Regions from separate parts of the uncultured Intestinibacter sp. genome, predicted to be linked through region 2. Evidence: predicted binding sites of a transcription regulator. Region 2 holds the regulator's gene; the other holds the start of a gene.
The links. The regulator HrcA, encoded in region 2, represses chaperone genes, less so after heat shock. The targets are predictions, from matches to a motif close to TTAGCACTCNNNNNNNNNGAGTGCTAA.

Region 1: the regulator HrcA is predicted to act here: its motif matches at 5,875-5,901, upstream of htpG (molecular chaperone HtpG).

The regions. Positions count from the first base shown of each region.
Region 1 is NZ_CABQXJ010000010.1:5,719-13,287, forward strand. Features, by position in the region: gene RDX53_RS03290 (conjugated bile salt MFS transporter) at 1-36, shown strand, start outside; gene RDX53_RS03295 (efflux RND transporter permease subunit) at 205-3,663, shown strand; gene htpG (molecular chaperone HtpG) at 3,767-5,704, opposite strand; gene RDX53_RS03305 (NusG domain II-containing protein) at 6,145-6,510, opposite strand; gene RDX53_RS03310 (Hsp20/alpha crystallin family protein) at 6,743-7,180, opposite strand; gene RDX53_RS03315 (Hsp20/alpha crystallin family protein) at 7,346-7,569, opposite strand, start outside.
Region 2 is NZ_CABQXJ010000013.1:25,296-32,864, forward strand. Features, by position in the region: gene dnaK (molecular chaperone DnaK) at 1-550, opposite strand, end outside; gene grpE (nucleotide exchange factor GrpE) at 642-1,229, opposite strand; gene hrcA (heat-inducible transcriptional repressor HrcA) at 1,260-2,276, opposite strand; gene hemW (radical SAM family heme chaperone HemW) at 2,378-3,499, opposite strand; gene RDX53_RS04075 (hypothetical protein) at 3,732-4,430, opposite strand; gene lepA (translation elongation factor 4) at 4,665-6,470, opposite strand; gene RDX53_RS04085 (hypothetical protein) at 6,626-6,871, opposite strand; gene spoIIP (stage II sporulation protein P) at 6,886-7,569, opposite strand, start outside.

The sequences.
Region 1 (7,569 bases), on a different contig from region 2:
GAAAACAATGTTGTTGAAACTAAAAAAATAGTTTAAGCTTTATAGACAAAAATAAAAAACTCTACAAATATTAAAAAATATTTGTAGAGTTTTTTATTTTACACTTTTTTACATTTCTTGACTTTATTCCATTTATTTCCTTTTTAGAAAATGCTATACTTATACTATTGACTGACCTGTCAGTTTTAGAAATTTTAAAGTGAGGTGAAATTTTTGTTACCAAAATTCAGTGTAAAAAAACCACTAACAGTATTGGTATGCATGGTCCTTATACTTGTTCTAGGTGTTGTTTCCTTTACAAAAATGACGACTGATTTATTGCCAAATATGAATCTTCCTTATGTAATCGCGTATACAACATACCCTGGAGCAAGTCCAGAGAAGGTTGAAAGTACTGTTACAAATCCACTAGAAGAAGTATTCTCTACCGTAAGTGGTGTAGAAAATATTACTTCTATATCAAATGAAAATGTAAGTATGGTTATACTTGAATTTTCTCAGGATACTAATATGGATTCTGCAATGATAGATCTTAATGGTCAAGTTGATTTAGTCAAAGGTAACTTTGATGATTCTGTTGGGTCTACTACTCTTATGAAACTAAATCCTGATATGATGCCAGTAATGATGGTAAGTGTAGATGTCGATGGAATGTCTAATGAGGAAATTTCTAGATATGTTAATAATGAGGTTATTCCTAAATTAGAACGTGTTGATGGCGTGGCATCAGTAACTGCAAGTGGCCTTGTGGAAAGACAGTTACAAGTCACTTTAGACCCTGATAAAATTGATTCTGTTAATCAAGAAATTCAAGAAAGTGTAAATAAGAAATTTGATGATCAAATTGATGAGATAGATAAATCTATCTCTAGCTTAGACGAAAGTCAACAACAATCTGAATCTCAAATACAACAAAAACTTTCTGAATTAGATAGTACCAGTACTCAAATAGACAATTCTATAAAAGAAATCGAAAACTCTATATCAAGCAATACTGGTTCTACTAGTGATTTACAAGCTCAACTTCAAAAGTTACAATCTCAAAAAACAGAGCTTGAAAGTTCTCGTTCATCATTAAATGATGAATTATCAAAAACAGCTTCACAAGTAAGTGAACAAAAAGCTACACTTGAGTCTTCTAAAGAAGAAATAGAAAAAGCAAGAGAAGAGGCTTTAAAGGCTGCAGATATATCAAATAAAATCACACCTGAAACAATTGATTCAGTTCTTTCGGCAGAAAACTTCTCTATGCCTGCTGGATATGTTGAAGATGGTGCTGATAAATATTCAGTTAAAGTCGGTGATAAATTTACTTCTAAAGATGAGATTGAGAATCTTCTTCTATTCTCATTAGAGGATATTGCTGATGTTTATTTAAAAGATGTTACAAACATTGAATATGGAAATAGCACAAGTGATTCATATACAAATGTAAATGGAAACCCAGGAATCATTTTATCTATAGAAAAAACTAGTACAGCTTCTACTTCTTCAGTTTGCGATAAACTAAATAAAACTATAGATAATTTAACTAGTAAAAATGATAAATTACATATACTTTCTCTAATGGACCAAGGTATATACATAGATATGGTTATCGATAGTATACTGGATAATTTAATTTATGGTGGTGTATTAGCAATAATAGTACTTTTAATTTTCTTAAGAAGTATTAAACCTACTATAATAATAGCTCTAAGTATACCTATGAGTTTACTATTTGCAGTAGTTTTAATGTACTTCACAGGTATATCTCTAAACATGATTTCACTATCTGGTTTAGCTCTTGGCGTTGGTATGCTTGTTGATAATAGTATAGTTGTCATCGAAAATATCTATAGAATGAGAAATAACGGTGTAAGCAAATATAAAGCCGCTGTCTATGGTGCTAAACAAGTTTCAAACGCAATATGTGCCTCTACTCTAACGACTATATGTGTATTTTTACCGATAGTATTTACAGACGGTATAACAAGACAATTATTCGTCGATATGGGTCTTACAATCGCATATTCACTTATTGCGAGTTTATTAATGGCTCTTACTTTAGTTCCTTGCATGGCATCTAATATATTAACTAGCAAAGATCAAGTTGAACACAAATTCTTTAATAAACTTGTTGATGGATATGAATATGTATTAGACAATGCATTGAGACATAAAGCAGTTATACTTGTGGGTGCATTATTACTTTTAGTTTTAGCTGGATATAGTGCTACAAAAATGGGAACTGCATTCATGCCTGATATGAGCTCTACTCAAATGACAGCAACTATCTCAGCAAAAGAAGGTCAAGAAGTAACACAAGCTGATTTAGAAAGTGCTAGTGATGAATTTGTAAACATAGTAAAAGAACTTCGAGATGTCCAAGGTGTTGGCGCAATGACAGGTTCAGGTAGCATCACTGGTTCTTCTAAAAAAAGTGTTTCTGCTTATATCCTTTTAAAAGAAGATATGAAACATTCTAATAAAGAAATTGCTAAAATGATAAAAGATAAAACAAAATCTTTAGGTTATGATATAACAGTTAATGAATCTGCTATGGATACTGGAAGTATGTTATCAAGTGGAATAAGTATCAAAATCAAAGGAAATAACTTAGACAAACTTCAATCTATATCTGAAGATATGACAAAATTACTAAAATCAGTTAAAGGTGTTACTGATATAAAAAGTGATTTAGATAATATAGAAGTTGAACAACGTATTAGTGTTGATAAAGAAGCTGCTATGAAATATGGTCTTACAGTTGCACAAGTATATCAACAAGTTTCTGAGGGACTAAAATCAGAAAGAAACTCAACATCTATAACTCAAAATGGAAATGATTTAGATGTAGTTGTAAAAAGCGCTACAGAACCTACATTAGAAAACTTAGAGTCTTTAAATATAAAAGGTACTCAAAATAATGAAGATGTTACTATAGCTTTAAGTGAAATTGCTTCTATAGGTAGTGCAAATACTCCATCATCAATAAATCACACTAACCAAACTCGTTATTTAACTGTCTCAGCATCAGTTGATGATAGCCACAATATCGGTTTAGTAAGTCGTAAAATACAATCAAAAATTGATAAATATAAAACTCCTTCAGGCTATAGTATTGAGTTAGGAGGAGAAACTGAAACAATAAATACTACTATGAAAGACTTAATCCTTATGATAATACTTGCTATAGTATTTATTTACTTAATAATGGTTGCTCAATTCCAATCATTATTATCACCATTTATCGTAATGTTTACTATACCACTTGCATTTACAGGAGGTTTATTAGCATTATTAATTACTGGACAAGTACTAAGTGTAACTTCTATGTTAGGATTCTTAGTTCTTGCTGGTATAGTTGTTAATAATGGTATAGTCTTTGTGGACTATGTAAACCAATTACGACTTGATGGAGCCAATAAGCATGATGCCTTGTTAGAAGCTGGTAGAACGCGTATAAGACCTATACTTATGACTGCTTTAACAACTATACTTGCTATGTCGACTATGGCGTTAGGAGTTGGTATGGGTTCTGAATTATCACAAGGTTTATCAATAGTTACAATAGGTGGTTTATTATACGCTACATTATTAACGCTATTTATTGTTCCAATTCTTTATGATATATTACATAAAAAGGAATTAAAAACTGTTGAAATAGGCGAATCAGACTAATAAAATTTAATCCAAAACATTAAAGGGACTATACAATAAAATTACTTATATTGTATAGTCCCTCTTTTAATTTATTTTATATTTCACAAGTTTATACTCTGTTTTATAATGATATAACTCTACTCATCAATTCATTACTTCTCTTGATAAATAAATCTAATTCATCTGCACTTAATTCTTTGTTTGCAAGCAATGCTAAGTCTACAATTTGGTTGCAAATTACATCTACAGCTTCTTTTTTAGTTTCGTCATCTTTTAAAGATAAAACTTTTTTGATTAATGGATTTTTATCATTTATAACTAATGTTTTTTCTTCTTTTAGATCGAATCCATAATCTAATCCAGCAAATCTAGATTGCATTTCCATCATTCTTCTTGATTCTTCTGAAACTAATATAACTGCTGGTGTATCTTCTTTCTTTAGGCTTTCTACTGTATATTTTTCAATTCTATCGCCTATTTTTTCTTTGAAGAAATTAACTATTTCTTCGTCTGCTTTTTCGTCCTTTTCTTCATCTTTATCTTTTAATACATCTGATAAATCAGAGTCTATTCTCTTGAATCTTACACCATGTTCTTTATATTCAAGGAATGTGATAAAGTTATTATCTATAGTGCAATCTAATATAACTGCATTTAATCCGTATTCTTTAAATAATTTAATATATTGAGATTGTTGTTCTCTATCTACAACATAGAATACTTTATTTTCATGTTTATCTTTCGCTACTTCTAAGTAATCTGTTAATGTTATATATTTTCCATCAAGATCTTTATATAAAATGTATTCTTTTATTTTATCATAAAAACTTTCATCTTTTAGACAACCGTATTTGATAAATATTTGTATATCATCCCAGAATCCTTCGTATTTTTCTCTTTCATTTTTACAAAGTGATTTTAATTTATCTGCAACTTTTTTAACTATATGCTTAGAAATTTTGCTTACATCTCTATCATTTTGTAAGAAACTTCTTGATACATTAAGCGGTAAATCTGGACAATCTATTACACCTTTTAATAATAGTAAAAATTCTGGTATAACTTCTTTAATGTTGTCTGCTACGAATACTTGATTGTTATATAATTTTACTTTACCTTCAACTAATTCAAATTCATTTCTTAGTTTAGGGAAGTATAAAATACCTTTTAAATTAAATGGATAATCCACATTTAGATGTATCCAGAATAATGGTTCATCAAATACATTAAACACTTGTTGATAGAATTTTATATATTCTTCATCAGTACAATCTTTAGGTGATTTTAACCATAGAGGATTTGTATCATTAAGTGGCATTGGTTTTACTTCATCTTTAGTTTCTTCTGAAGTTTTATCATCACTACCATCTTCAGATTTTTTATTTTCTTCTTCAGCTTTTTTCTTAGCCTCTTCTTCTAATCTATCTGTATTTTCTAGATATATTTCAACAGGTAGGAATGAACAATATTTTGTGATTATACTTCTTAAATTGTATTCATCTAAAAATTCTTCGCTATCTTCTGCCAAAGTAAGAGTTATTGTTGTACCTCTTTCAGTTCTTGTTCCATCCTCAGTTATTTCAAATTGCATACCATCTGCTGATTGCCATCTGATTGGTTTTGCACCTTCTAAATATGAAAGTGTATCTATTTCAACATTACTAGATACCATAAATGCTGAATAAAATCCTAAACCAAAATGACCTATTATATCATTTGATTCTTCCATCTTGTCTTTATATTTATTAAAGAAATCCTCTGCTCCAGAAAAAGCAACTTGATTTATGTATTTATCTATTTCATCTGCAGTCATACCTATCCCATTATCACTAAATTCTAGTGTTTTATTTTTTTTGCTGACTGCAACTGTTATCTTATAAGGTTTATCATCACTATTAACTTCCCCCAAAGCTACTAGTCTTTTATGTTTGCTAACTGCATCACAACCATTACTTATTAATTCTCTTATAAATATATCCTTATCAGAATATAACCATTTTTTAATTATTGGAAAAATATTTTCAGTATCTATTGAGATACTCCCTTGTTTTAATGCCATATGTCTGACCTCCCATAATTGAATATTATTTATTACTGTTTTTTTCAAAAAAAAATAACAAGGGTGCCCCCTTGCTATTAAGGGTTTTTGCAAAAGTTCTATTTCTTTTTTATTTATTTCATAAAACTATTCTAAATTAATTTTATTCGAACTTTTTATAAGAAACCTAATTATCACTCTTTAGTCGAGAGTGCTAATTCGATAGTAAAAAAAATACCGATATAGTTATCCTGTATTTTAACTTTTTTCTTATACATATTATTATAGCACGTTTGTTAGCACTGTCAAGTATAGAGTGCTAATTTTTTATAAAAATATAGTGAGACTTCTTTATTGATAGTCCCACTATATTTTTTCTATATAATTCTCTTTATATTTTTAACTCACTATATAATCTAAAAAAGTTGAATATAAAATATCCAACTTCCTTATCAAACAATTTATTTTGCTTGAACATCATCTTCGCTTTCTTTTTCACTGCGAATCTCTACTACAGTTTTATTTGGAAGGCATACTATCTTTTGTCCATTAGAGTCGATTTTTCCTTGTTTTATACAAAGCTTATCCGGACAATTAGCGTCTTCCATATATACAACACCTTCTTTTATTATTACTTTGTTGTGTTCATCTATATCAATTGTTTTATCTTCGTTTAATGGGTAAGTTCCGTAGTCTTTTCCGTCAACCTTTATGATAACTTCTCCACCTTTTTGTGCAAATAAAGATTTTGCTCCAAATCCCATTCCTGCAACAATTAATATGACTATTATTAAGATTATATCTTTTCTTTTCATAATGTTTTTCATAACTATTCTCCAGTATTATTTTTAATAATTCCCTAAATTTATCTTGCTTATTTTTACATGTCAAATATTGAATAAATCAAAAATTTTTCCGACAATTTTATTATACTAATACTCGTTCTCATTGCCAAGAATAGTTCTCAAATAATTTTTCAAAAAAATAAAGCTAGGTAAATCCGCATCTACCCAGCTAAATTCTAAAGAGGAAATTATCATATGATTAATTATTTTCATTCTATTTAATTTCAATTACTTGTTTATTTTCTATTTTCTTTTGTTCTTTTTTAGGAACAAATATATTTAAAACACCTTTGTCATATTTAGCTTGTATATCTTGTTCTGTTACTTCATTACCTACATAGAAACTTCTCTTTGTATTGCCATAGTAACGTTCTTGTCTAATGATATGACCTTCATTGTCTTTTTCTTCGTTTGTTGTATTATGTTCAGCACTTATTGTTAAATAACCATCTTCCAAATCTAATTTCAAATCTTCTTTATTAAATCCTGGAACTTCCATTGCCAATTCATAACCATTATCTTTTTCTTTTATGTCTGTAGACATTCTGTTTGTTGTAGTCATATTAAAAACTGGGTCTGTGAAAAAGTCATCAAATAAATTATTATTAAAATTAAATCTTTCTGGGAATAACATAAAGCATCGTCCTTTCATTTTAGTACTCTATGTCTGGAGTGCTAATTCAACCATTTTTTTGAGTATACCCTTTGCTCTGGTTGAAACTTTATTAATTATATTAATTATTAATTTATATTTTAGAAGATTTCTTATTTAAGTCTTCTTTTTATCATTTAATTTATTTTGCAAACTATATTGATATTATTCTACTTCTATAGTTTGTTTATTTTCTAGTTTTTTAACTTCTTTTTTAGGAACAAATACGCTTAAAACACCTTTATCGTATTTTGCTTGGATATCATCTTTTGTTACTTTATCACCTACATAAAAGCTTCTCTTTGTACTACCATAATAACGTTCTTGTCTGATTAGATGTCCTTCTTCATCTTTCTTTTCATCAGATTTTTTATGTTCAGCAGTAACTG
Region 2 (7,569 bases):
CTATTTCAAGTATTGATACGTCGAAAGTACCTCCACCTAAGTCAAATACTAATATTTTCTTTTCTTCGTCTAATTTATCCATACCGTAAGCAAGAGCTGCAGCAGTTGGTTCGTTTATTATTCTTTTAACGTCAAGTCCTGCTATTCTACCTGCATCTTTAGTTGCTTGTCTTTGAGCATCTGTGAAGTATGCTGGAACAGTTATAACTGCTTCTGTTACTGTTTGACCTAAGTAACTTTCTGCATCTGATTTTAATTTTTGAAGTATTATAGCTGATATTTCTTGTGGAGTATATCCTTTACCATCTATATCTACTTTGTAATCTGTACCCATATGAGTTTTTATTGAAGTTACAGTTCTTTCTGCATTTGTAACTGCTTGTCTTTTTGCAGGTTCCCCTACTATTCTTTCACCATCTTTTGTAAATGCTACTACTGATGGTGTAGTTCTCATACCTTCGTTATTTGCTATTATTTGAGGTTCTCCACCTTCTAAAACTGCTACACAAGAGTTTGTTGTACCTAAATCTATACCTATTACTTTTGCCATGTTAATACGCCTCCTGGAATTTTCATTTTAATTAATTTATTTAATTTGTTAGCTATTTTCAATTATTAGCTATTTATTATTTACAAATTTATTAGCAAGATACTTTAACCATTGTTGGTCTTATTACTTTTGCACCAAGTTTGTATCCTTTTTGTAGTACCATAACAACTTTGTTTGGTTCTACTCCATCTATGTTTTCTTGCATTACTGCCATGTGAACATTTGGATCGAAATCAGCATCTTCTGCTTCTATTTCTTCAACACCAAATTTTACTAATGAATCTTTTAGTTGTTTATAAACTAAATCTACACCTTTATAAAGAGCTTCTTCTTTATCTGGGCAAGCATCTAATGCTCTTTCCATATTATCTATAACTGGTATTAATTCAGTTATTATTTTTTCATTAGCAAATACGCCAATTGTCTCTTTTTCTTGTTGTGTTCTTCTAATATAGTTAGAATATTCTGCTTGAAGTCTTCTATATTTATCTTCAGATGCTTCTACTTTAGATTCTAAGTCTTTTATTTTATCTTCAACTTTCTTTTCTTCTAATTTAGAATTTATATCTGTTACATTATCATCTTCAGTTTGTTGTGTTTTTACTTCCTCAGCCGCTTGTTCTTCAACTGAAGTGTTAGTATCGTTTTTAACTTCAGATTGTACATCTTTATTTTCCAAGATATTACACCCCTCGATTCTTTTATTTTTCTATTTATTATTAAGCAATATATTCATATAATTTATTATCGAATATATTCTAGAATAATCCATTCTCGTTGGACCTATAAAACTTATACGTCCGATTTGCTCATTGTCTACTTTGTATGTAGCTGTTACAACACTACAGTCTTGGGCTTGTTGACAGTCATTATCACTACCAATTATTATATTGGTATTGTCTTTTAATATTCCTTTTGATTGTATTATTTTAGCTACTGTTTCTTTTGTTTCAAGCATGTCTAAAAAGCTTCTAGCTTTTAATACATCATTAAATTCTGGATAATCAAGTATGTTTGTAACACCGTTTAATGTTATCGATACATCATCATCTGATACATTTGAATTTAATACGCTAAGCAATTTATCCACTATAGAAGAGTATTCTCCTATTTCATATTTTATAAAAGCTATTAAATTGTTATCAATATCTGTTATACTTTTTCCTGCAAGCTTTTTAGTAAGATTATCAGAAATTATATTCAACTTAGCTTGATCTAAATACTTTTTAGTAGGAATATCAGTCTTTTTAATATCTCCAATATCTGTTACAACAATTAATAATATACTGTGTTCACCCATGTTAACTAGTTGGATATGTTTAATCACACTTGGTTTTACTATTTTAGTAGTACCTATAGTTGTGTAATTAGTAAGCTGTGATAACATCTTAGAAGTTTCATGAATTAAATCTTGTATGTGATTCATGTTGCTTTCTACACATTTTTCAATTATTTCTTTGTCGCTATCATTTAATTCATTAGTTCCCATCAACAAATCTACATATAATTTATAACCTTTTTCTGTTGGCACCCTTCCTGCTGATGTATGTGGCTGAACTAAATATCCCAATTCTTCCAAATCCGCCATTTCATTTCTTATAGTCGCAGCGCTAACTCCAAGATTATGCTTTTTAGAAATTGTTCTAGATCCTACAGCTTCAGCTGTTTCAATATAATCTTTAACTATCGCTTTGAGGATTTTCATTTTTCTTTCATTAAGTTCCATTTTTCATTTCCTCCCTGCTGTTAGCACTCACTATTTTCGAGTGCTAAAAAGATTATATATATTATATAACACTTATTTTTATTTTTGTCAACAGTTTTTATTTAATCTATATAATCTAAAAAAATATTATTTGATATTTCTCTTCCCTTTTGAGTAAATTTAAATCCGCCCTGTGTCATTTCTATTAATTCTAAATTTAAATGTTTAGCTATTTGTTCTTTATATTTTTCTTCAAAGTTTATTTCAAATTCCTCAAAATCTTTAAAAATTATACCTTCATTCATTCTAAGTCCCATGATAATCTTTTCTTCTATTTCGTCTTTTTGAGTAAGAGTTTCAAAGAAATCTATAGGCTTTTGATTTTGTAATAATTTTTCATGATAATCATCTAAACTTTGTACATTGTTGTATCTAACATTATTAATATATCCAGATGCTCCCGGTCCTAATCCTATGTAATTTTTACATTTCCAATATAATATGTTATGCTTGCATTCATATCCCACTTTAGCATAATTTGATATCTCATATTGATTATATCCATTTTCTTTTAAATAATTTATAGCATATTCATACATTTTTATATCTTCATCTTCATCACCAAGATCAAACTCTTTTTTCATATACATGTCGTATAATTTAGTTCCTTCTTCTAAAATTAGAGAATACGCTGATATATGTTCTGGATTCAAGCTTACTATTTTATGTAGAGTTTCTTTCCAATCTTCAAAAGTTTGATGTGGAAGATTATACATTAAATCTATATTTATATTTTTAAATCCTACTTTTCTAGCTTCTAAATAGTTTTTTTCAAATTGTTCATAATTATGTATTCTACCTATATATCTAAGTAAATTTTCTTGCACAGCTTGAAGTCCTATACTAAGTCTATTTACTCCAATACTTCTCATAAATTTTAGTTTATCTTCTGTAAGTGTACCTGGGTTGCACTCCATTGATATTTCTGCATCTTCATCTATAGAGAAGTTTTCTTTTATTTCGTCCATTATAAATTGCATGTCATTATTGTTTAATATGCTAGGCGTCCCTCCACCAAAAAATATGCTATTTATTTTTCTATCTTTATTTTTATATAAAGCCATCTCTTTTTTTAAATCAGATAAAAATCTATCTTTTTCATTTACTATCATTTTATATGAATTAAAATCGCAGTATTTACATTTTTGCACGCAAAAAGGTATATGTATGTATAATCCAAGCAAAAAATCACCCTCTCTATTTTTATTTCTTATAGCTTTTATAAGTTTTTATTATCTTATTTATAGTTTTCACAATGAAATTATAAGTATACATTCTATTGCTATTATAAATTATAATCACTCTATATAAAATAACTTATTTTTTTAATTAAAAATTCATCAACAGACTTACTACATTGCTTTAGATAATATATAATTACCTTAAAATTAAAAAAGGTAAACTTAAAAAATAAGTTTACCTTTTTGTATTTATATTTACCATACCTCTAAGGCATGTTTTTTCATCTATTCCTAGTGCTTCTCCTACAGCAATAGATAAGGCAGCATTTTCTACAGATACATCATCATAATCAAATAAATCTAAGTATTTATATGTAATCTTTGAGTTATCCGCAATTATTACTTTAGTATTTCTCTCTCTTGCTATACTTTTAAAATAATCTGTGTAATTATTGTTAGTTGTTACTAAATATCCTTCATAAGGTATAACTTGCGCAAATGATTGAACAAGTTTATCATCTTCTTCTACATAATCCTCAGAAATCTCACTTATAACAGCTATATTTTCATTTAGCTCATTAAATTTAGATACTTTTTTAGAAGCTGAATCTGCATCTATATTTTCATAAATTACAGCATCGACGCCTAACTCTGATGCATTTTTTAAAACTGAAAATTTATCATTATTAGTTTTATGTTGTAATTTTGAATATTCATCATCTGAACCATTTTGTAGTCCTAAAATTATATCTGAAGATTCGTTTGCAGTTTTTCCTATAACTTTATAACCTGCTTCTATTAATATATTACTGACTAAATTAGTTATTATAGATTTCCCCTTTATTCCATTTAGACTTATTCTTATTGGTATTTTATCGATGATTTGTTGTCTTTGTGATTTATTTTTGTTAATTAAAATTATGCTTAAAACCACTATTATTGCTACGATTGCTATTATAATAAAAATAACTCATCCCTCCTAAAGATTTACTTTACATAAATATAATTTCCTATGCGCTATAAAATAAGCTTAAATGCTGTATTAGCATAAGTTTATTTTATATTATTTTATAACCCTTTTCAACTTATATTATAGTATAAAAATGATGTTAAAAAAGCTCTATAAAATAGATACTTCATCTTTTATAGAGCTTTTATTTATTTTAATCTAGTCGTCTAATTTTAAAACTGCCATAAATGCTTTTTGTGGTACTTCTACGTTTCCGATTTGTCTCATACGTTTTTTACCTTCTTTTTGTTTTTCAAGAAGTTTCTTCTTACGAGATATATCCCCACCGTAACATTTAGCAAGTACGTCTTTTCTAAGAGCACTTATAGTTTCTCTAGCTATTATTTTATTTCCAACAGCTGCTTGTATTGGCACAGCAAATTGATGTCTTGGTATTTCATTTTTAAGTTTTTCACACATAGCTTTTCCTCTAGCATATGCTTTTGATTCATGTACTATAAAACTTAGTGCATCGACTTGTTCTTTATTTATTAATATATCTAGTTTTACTAGTGTAGATGGAACATATCCTTTCATTTCAAAGTCTAATGAACCATATCCTCTTGTTCTAGATTTTAATGCATCAAAGAAATCGTATATAACTTCATTTAGTGGTAAATCGTAATGTAACATAACTCTCTTAGGATCTATATACTCCATATTATGCATAGTTCCACGTCTCTCTTGACATAATTCCATTACTATACCAACATAGTCTTTTGGTACTATTATGTCAGCTTTTACGATTGGTTCTTCTATCATTTTTATTTCTGATGGGTCTGGTAAGTTAGTTGGGTTTTGTATCATAACTACTTCACCAGTATTCTTAGTTACTCTGTATATAACAGATGGAGCTGTTGTTACTAGGTTTAAGTTGAATTCTCTTTCTAGTCTCTCTTCTATTATTTCTAAGTGTAATAATCCTAAGAATCCACATCTAAATCCGAACCCTAATGCTGCAGAAGTTTCAAGTTCAAATTCTAATGCTGCATCGTTTACTTGTAATTTTTCTAATGCATCTTTAACATTTTCATATTTTTCACCTTCACCTGGATAAATACCACAGTAAACCATTGGTGTAGCTTTTTTGTATCCTGGAAGTGCTTCTTCTGTAGGTCTTGATGCATCTGTTATAGTATCACCAACATGACAACTTCTTATATCTTTTATACTCGCTGCTATATATCCAACATCTCCAGCTTGAAGGCTATCAAGTTCAGTTGGATGTGGAGCCATAACCCCTACTTCTGTAACTTCGAATTTCTTTTTAGTATTCATCATCTCGATTGTCATACCTTTTTTAACTTCACCTTCGAATACTCTAACATATGCTACAACACCTTTATAAGCATCATAGTATGAGTCGAATATTAAAGCTTTTAATGGTTTTTCTATATCACCTTCTGGAGCAGGTATATTATTTACTATATCTTCTAATACGTCTTGTATATTTAAACCACTTTTAGCTGATACTAATGGAGCTTCACTAGCATCAAGCCCTATAATATCTTCTATTTCTTCTTTTATTTCGTCTGGTCTAGCACTTGGAAGATCTATTTTATTTATTACTGGTAATATTTCTAAATCTTGATCTAATGCTAAATATACATTTGCTAATGTTTGTGCTTCTACACCTTGAGCAGCGTCTACTACTAATAGAGCTCCTTCACACGCAGCTAAACTTCTTGATACCTCATAATTGAAGTCGACATGACCTGGAGTATCTATTAAGTTTAGATAGTACTCATTTCCATCCTTAGCGTTGTATTTTAATCTTATATTTTGTAATTTGATAGTGATTCCTCTTTCTCTTTCTAAATCCATGTTATCTAATAACTGATTTTTCATTTCTCTATCACTAACTAAACCTGTATATTGAATTAATCTATCCGCCAAGGTAGACTTTCCATGGTCTATATGTGCAATAATACTAAAATTTCTCGTTCTACTTTGTTTATTGTCCACCTTTTTTCCTCCTTAAAACTTAGTTTAAATTATTTTAATCATAGATTTTATTTTATAATATATCAGCTTTTCTGTAAATATAAGTTATGACAGAAAAATAAGACTTATTCATATATTAAGCCTTATTTTTCCAAGTTTATACAATCATTATAGTACTATCCTTTTATATTTAAGTTAAAATTTTTTAAAATTTCTTCTATAGAGTTTATTTTTTTCTGTATTAATTCTATATTCATATCTATTATTGATTTTTTATTAAGATTTTTATTCATATTATAATCTGTAAAAAATATACATCCTATAGCTATATTTATCATAAAAATTATAGATAATGTTTTAAAAGTTATTGTTCTCTTCTTTTTATTTTTTCTATTATTTATTCTTTCATCTAATGTAGGCATTTATTTATTCTTTCTCAATTATTTTTTATATTTTGTTCTTTAAAATATCCATCTATTACTTGTGCTATATATTTTGCACTCGCTTGAGCTTCTGCAGTAGTAGTACCATTACTTCCTACTTCTACTAATATAGCATTGTCTGAGATACTTTGATTGAATCTACCATAAGGTTTTAATACTACTGGCATTATTAAATCAGGATATTTTTTCTTAGCGTATTCAGTCAATCCATCAGCTAATTTTTGTACTTTTTCAACATCATCATTTCTAGCACCTACAACAAAGAAAAATTTAGCTACTTTTTCTCCATTTATTGTTGTAGTGTATTTATTGTGAATATTATTTTTTGTAGCTTGATTAGCTATATTAAGACCGTCTCTATGTAGGTCTATAGTTATATTTACATCATTATATTGATTCATTACAGATTTTATAGTTTCTGCACTTCTTGCATATGAATTATTATATGTAGGACTATCATGAAAAGTAGTAGAATGAACTACTCCCCATCCCAAGTTAGACAGTTGGTTTGTAAGTAAACATCCAACAGACATAACTGAGTGGTCCTTATCTTCAGAGTGATAATTTCCTTTTGGTGAATCAGAATATGTTTCACAACTGTGACTGTGGTATATCAAAATTTGTGGTTTATTGTTAGTAACTCTTAATTTTGAATTATATACACTACTGTCTAATGT